DNA from 2 places in the Pelagibius sp. CAU 1746 genome. Region 1 is predicted to be linked to the other one. Evidence: predicted binding sites of a transcription regulator. Region 1 holds the regulator's gene; the other holds the start of a gene.
The links. The regulator LexA, encoded in region 1, represses DNA repair genes until DNA is damaged. The targets are predictions, from matches to a motif close to ATGTTCTANTTTGGTTC.
Positions count from the first base shown of each region.

Region 1 (3,088 bases):
TGAGCGCCGGCGAAGCCGTGCGCATCTTCACCGGCGCGCCCCTGCCCGCGGGCGCCGATTCCATCGTCATCCAGGAAGACACCGAGGCCGGCGACGGCCCAGATGGCGAGCGTTGGGTCACGGTCAAGGAATCCTGCAAGCCCGGCAACTACGTGCGGCCCGCCGGCCTCGACTTCGCCGAAGGCGATCCGGGACCGCGCGCCGGACGTTTGCTCGGCGTCCGCGACGTCGGCCTCATCGCCGCCATGAACCACCCCTGGGTTCAGGTCCGCCGGCGCCCGCGTGTCGCCATCCTTGCCACCGGCGACGAAGTGGTGATGCCCGGCGAGCCGCTGGGCTCCAGCCAGATCGTCAGCTCCAACGGTCTTGCCTTGGCGGCCTTCGTGCGCGCCTGCGGCGGCGAGCCGGTGCAGCTCGGCATCGCGCCGGACAAGGAAGAGCAGTTGGCGGCGCTCGCGGCCGGCGCCAAGGGCGCCGACCTGCTGCTCACCACGGGCGGCGCCTCGGTGGGCGAGCACGACCTGGTGCAGAAGGTGCTGGGCGAGCGGGGCCTGGAAATCGATTTCTGGAAGATCGCCATGCGCCCGGGCAAGCCGCTGATATTCGGCCAACTGGGCGGGACGCCGATGATCGGCCTGCCGGGCAACCCGGTCTCCGCCGTGGTCTGCTCCCTGCTCTACGCGCGCCCCGCGCTGAACGCCCTGCTGGGCCTTGATCTACCGCCCCATCCGCTGCAGCAGATGGTGCTGGGCGCCGATCTCGGACCCAACGACCGGCGCCAGGACTATCTGCGCGCCACCGTCGCCGAGAATGGCGACGGACGGCGGACGGTGACGCCCTACGGGCGCCAGGACTCCTCCATGCTGGCGCTGCTGGCGGCCGCGGACGGTCTCATCGTCCGGGCGCCCCACGCCCCCGCCGCTGCCAAGGGCGACCTGGTCGAGGTGCTGTCCTTTCCGGATATGGTTCCCGGTCTTTAGGCGCTGGCGTTTCCGTCAGGCCGCCGCTCGCCGCAGGGGCGGATGGCGGCACCTGACCGATTCCTGACATAGCCCTTGACCTCATATGAGAACTAAACTAGAACATGTGCCCAGGTTTTTGTTTTGTTCCATATTTTGTGTCGCTTCGAAGACGAATGACGACACCCTGGGGTGTATCGATCCATGCTCACCAAAAAGCAGCACGAACTCCTGCTCTTCATCCACCGCCACTTGCAGAAGCACGGGGTCTCGCCGTCCTTCGACGAAATGAAGGATGCCTTGGCCCTGAAGTCGAAGTCGGGCATCCACCGGCTGATCACCGGCCTGGAGGAGCGCGGCTTCATCCGCCGCCTGCCGCACCGGGCCCGGGCCGTGGAGGTGCTGCGATTGCCCAATGACATGGCCGGCGAGGCCGAGGAAGCGGCGGCGGAATCGGCGCCCCAGGGCGGCGACGCCCGCGGCGGCTTCGCCCCCAAGGTCATCCGGGGCGGGTTCTCCTCGTCGATCCCCGGCGCCCAGGCCGCCAACGACAGCGACGCGATCCAATTGCCGCTCTACGGCCGGATCGCCGCCGGCACGCCGATCGAGGCCTTGCGCGACTATTCGAACTACGTCGACGTGCCCTCCTCCATCATGGGCAGCGGTGAGCACTACGCCCTGGAGGTCGACGGCGATTCGATGGTCGACGCGGGCATCCTGGACGGCGACACGGTGATCATCGAGCGCTGCGAGAGTGCCGAGAACGGCACCATCGTGGTGGCTCTGGTCGACAACGAAGAGGCCACCTTGAAGCGGCTGCGCCGCAAGGGCGGCGCTATCGCCCTGGAGCCGGCCAACAAGAACTACGAAACCCGGATCTTTCCGCCCGAGCGCGTCGCCATCCAGGGCCGTCTCGTCGGCTTGCTAAGGCGCTACTAGGACTCCCGCCGATCTCTTCTGCGCCTATCTCTTCCGCCAGGTGTTGCGCGCCGGATAGGGCGACCAGGGCCGTGCGCCCTGCTGTCCGGCCACGGTCCTGACGACGGGGCCTCCCGGTCCCAGCCACACCGCCTGAGCGCCCTGGCGCCAGAGATCGAAGCGATCGATGACCACCAGCGGCCCGCGGCAGGGCTGGCGTCGCAGCGGCTCCAGGCTGACCAGGACCTCGGCCAGGCGGCAGTCGTCGGCCGCGCCGCGCGGGTCGCGCAGCACCGCCAGGGTCGAGCCCTTTTCGCGGTAGAGGCAGCCGAGGGGATCGCAGTTCAACCCGGCAGCGGTCCCTTCCCCGAGGCCCGGCCAGGCGAGGGTCTGGGTCGCGAAGGACTGCCGCGCCCAACTGTCGAGCACGAAGCGGCTGCCGCGCGGCCAGGCGACCCAGAGGGTTCCTTCCGGGTCGCGCAGGCCCGCTTGCCGGCCATCGCCGCTGACCAGCAGGCTCGGCGGCTCGAAGCTCAGCGGAGAGAGCGCCCCGGCGAGGACCAGCGCCAACCCCAAGCACCGCCACGGCCGCTGCCAGAGGCAGAGCCATAAGCCGCCCAAGACCGCCAGCCCCAAGCCCCAGTCGGGCATGGGCGGGACCTGCAGGCTGGCCGCCGGCCAGGCCGCGACCGTCCCGGCCAGGCCGAGCAGCAGTTGGATGCCCCAGCTCATGGGCACGAGGCCCAACGCTTCGCCGCCGAACGGCATGAGCAGCAGGGCCAGCACGGCCCATGGCATGATCCAGAAGGCGGTCAGCGGCACCGCCACCAGGTTCGCGAGGAGGCCGTAGAGCGCCAGGCGCTGGAAGTGAAAGGCGGCGAAGGGACCGGTGGCGAGGATGGCGATGACCGAAGTCGCGGCGACGCCGGCGAAGTAGGCGATCAGCTTTACACCCGGCCCCCGTGCCGCGCGACGGCGCGAGCGGCGTCCCTCCCAGGCTTCGTAGGCGGCGATGAGCGCCGTGACGGCGGCGAAGGACATCTGGAAGCTGGCCGACATGAGGCTCTCCGGTGCCGTGACGAGGATCACCGCGGCCGCCCAGGCAACCAGGCGCAGAGAGAGCGCACGGCGGTCCAGCAAGACCGCCAGAAGAACCACGGCAACCATGAGGAAGGCGCGTTGAGCCGGGATGCTGGTGCCCACCAGGTTCA
Region 1 covers NZ_JBDOQT010000001.1:3,046,744-3,049,831, reverse strand. Annotated here, with positions in the region: gene glp (gephyrin-like molybdotransferase Glp) at 1-980, shown strand, start outside; gene lexA (transcriptional repressor LexA) at 1,164-1,898, shown strand; gene AAFN88_RS14525 (ComEC/Rec2 family competence protein) at 1,923-3,088, opposite strand, start outside.

Region 2 (3,088 bases), 1.8 Mb from region 1:
CACCCTAGCCCTCCCCCATCAAAGGGGGAGGGGATGTATTGCCGAGGCCCCTCTTCTTGTCCCTCCCCCCTTGATGGGGGGAGGTTAGGAGGGGGGTGGAACGCCGTGTTCGGGGACAGGGACTAAAGCAGCGACATTTGCCTTTCGTCAGCCCTCGGCGCCTCGAACTGGGAGGTGTCCAGGCGCGCCCCGCCGCGGTTGAGGCCCAGCCGCCGCTCGGCCTGCTTGAAGCGCTTGGCGAGCAGTTCGGCGTAGACCCCGCTGCCGCGCTGGCGCAGGCCGAACTCGGACTGATTGAGGCCGCCCTCGCGGGTGTCCCGCACCAGATTCAGCACCTTGGCCTTGCGCTCGGGAAAATGCGCCTCCAGCCATTCGGCGAAGAGGTTCTTGATCTCCAGCGGCAGGCGCAGCAGCACGTAGCCGCCGTGGCGGGCGCCGGCGCGCACCGCGGCGTCCAGCAGGGACTCCAGTTCCATGTCGTTGATCGCCGGGATCATCGGCGCCGTCATCACCCCGGCCGGCACGCCGGCGGCATTCAGGGTGCGCAGCGCCTCCAGGCGGCGCTCCGGCGTCGGCGCGCGCGGCTCCATGACGCGGGAGAGCCGGCGGTCCAGTGTGGTGAGGGAAACCATCACCCGCACCAGCCCCTCGCGGGCCATGGGCGCCAGGATGTCCAGGTCGCGCAGCACCAGGTTGGACTTGGTGACGATGGTGAAGGGGTGCCGGGTCTCGCGCAGCACCTCCAGGATGGCGCGGGTGATCTTCAGGCGCCGCTCGATGGGCTGGTAGGGGTCGGTGTTGGTGCCCAGCGCGATGGGCTCCGGCTTGTAGCCCTTGCGCGCCAGTTCCTTCCTCAGGAGGGCCGCAGCCTCCGGCTTGGCCAGCAGCTTGGTCTCGAAGTCCAGACCGGGGGAATAGCCCAGCCAAGCGTGGCTCGGCCGGGCAAAGCAGTAGATGCAGCCGTGCTCGCAGCCCCGATAGGGATTGATCGAGCGGTCGAAGGGGACATCGGGTGAGCTGTTCCGGGTGATGATGGTGCGGCTGGCGTCCCAGGTGACCTCGGTGGGCGGGCCCGGCGGCTCGGCCAGGTTGTCGGGGGAGCCCATTGCATCGGGAGAAAAGGTCTCCGGGGCCGCGCCCCAGCCGTCGTCGATGGCGACCCGGGTGAAGGGCTCGTAGCGGCCGCTGGCGTTGCTGACGGCGCCACGGCCCTTCTTCGGTCGCTGGGGGATCAGATCAACCATGGGATTGAAGTTAGCGCTAAAAAGTGAATAAAACAAGAACAAAACAGGAAAATAGAGTTTCAGGAGCGGCGGAATCCCTGGCGCGACTCGGCGGGACTCGAACCGCAGGATCCAGTCCACCCCGGTCCTACTTCAACTTGTGATGGCATATCGGAGCGCCCCTATATCTTGATTCGTCGACGGGCATGGGGCGGCCCGCTCCGGGGGGCGATTACGACTCCCGGCTGTAGAACATCGCCGGAAACGAGAACAAACGTTCTCTTCGCCACCACGCCTGGCGGGGCCAAGCGCAGGCGCGGCGGTCAGGCGGAAAGGCTCACGAGGGCAAAAGGGCTCACGAGGGCAAAAGGGGTCAGGGGGGAGAAAGGCCTCACAGGAAGGTGGCGATCTCTTCCAGCGGCTTCTTGTCCTTGGCGTGGCGGGGCACGGTGGCGTCGGCCGCGGCGTGGCCGGCGACCAGGATCATGTAGGGCTTCTCGTTCTCCGGGCGCCCGCAGGTCTCGTTGAGGAAGCGCATGGGATTGGGCGTGTGGGTCAGGGTGGCCAGCCCCGCGCGGTGCAGGGCGGTGATCAGCATTCCGGTGGCGATGCCCACGGATTCGCCGATGTAGTAGTTCTTGCCGATCTTGTGCTGGGCGTCGACGCGATAGCGCTCGGCGAAGACGACGATCAGCCAGGGCGCCGTCTCCAGGAAAGGCTTGTCGGAGTCGGTTCCCAGGGGGGCCAGGTCGCGCAGCCACTCCTGGCCCGCCTTGCCGGCGTAGAAGGCCTTCTCTTCAGCCTCCGCCGCCGCGCGGATGCGCTTCTTCAGGGCCGGGTCGGCGACGGCGACGAAGTGCCAGGGCTGGTGATTGGCGCCGCTGGGCGCGGTGCCGGCGGTGCGCAGGCAGTCCTCGATGACCGCGCGCGGCACCGGCTGGTCGGAGAAGTCCCGCACCGTGTGGCGGGTCCGCATCTCGGCCAGGAAGGCGCGGGCGCGTTCGGCCATCTCGGCGTCGCTGAACTCCCGGCGGTCCGGCAGCGGGATGGGATCATAGGCCGGTGCGGCGAGACCGGAATCACTCATGGTATTCGTCCCCAAAAAGGCATGGGCGCCCGCAATGGTTGATTTGCCCGACGTGGTGGGGCGCCTCGGCGCCCAGTAAAGCGGCTTCGTGCCCGGCATTCAAAGGGGAAAGGAGAATTGCCGCGTGAATTTTGCGGAGCGCAACGGCGCCGGCCGTCAGCTCGCGGCCTTCAGGTGTTCCTTCAGGCGCGGCATCAGCTCGACCAGATTGCAGGGCCGGTGGCGCGAGTCGAGCTGGAACTTCAGGATGTCCTCCCAGCCGTCCTTGCAAGCGGAGGGAGAGCCGGGCAGGGCGAAGAGGTAGGTGCCGTCGGCGACGCCGCCGATGGCGCGGCTCTGCATGGTCGAGGTGCCGACCTTCTGGTAGCTGAGCATGCGGAACAGCTCGCCGAAGCCCTCGATCTCCTTCTCCATCACCTGCTTGAAGGCTTCCGGTGTCACGTCGCGCCCGGTCACGCCGGTGCCGCCGGTGGTCAGGATGCAGTCGACCTCCGGGTCGGCGATCAGCGCCTTCAGGGCGGCGACGATCTTGTCGGTGTCGTCGGTGACGATGTCGCGCCTGGCCAGCTTGTGGCCGTCGGCGGCGATCATTTCCTCCAGGCGCTGGCCGGACTTGTCGTCGGCCAGGGTCCGGGTGTCGGAAATGGTCAGGACAGCGATGTTAACGGGCAGGAAGGGGAGCGATTCGTCAATTCGAGCCATTGAGCGCGACCTCGGCACGGGTTCCGTCCAAGGCTTCGTAGCGCGGCCAGTCGCCGCCTGCAAGTCGTTCCAGCGA
Region 2 covers NZ_JBDOQT010000001.1:1,287,447-1,290,534, forward strand. Annotated here, with positions in the region: gene AAFN88_RS06170 (PA0069 family radical SAM protein) at 123-1,244, opposite strand; gene AAFN88_RS06175 (nitroreductase family protein) at 1,615-2,310, opposite strand; gene moaB (molybdenum cofactor biosynthesis protein B) at 2,467-3,012, opposite strand; gene AAFN88_RS06185 (lytic transglycosylase domain-containing protein) at 2,999-3,088, opposite strand, start outside.
Region 2: the regulator LexA is predicted to act here: its motif matches at 1,270-1,286, upstream of AAFN88_RS06170 (PA0069 family radical SAM protein).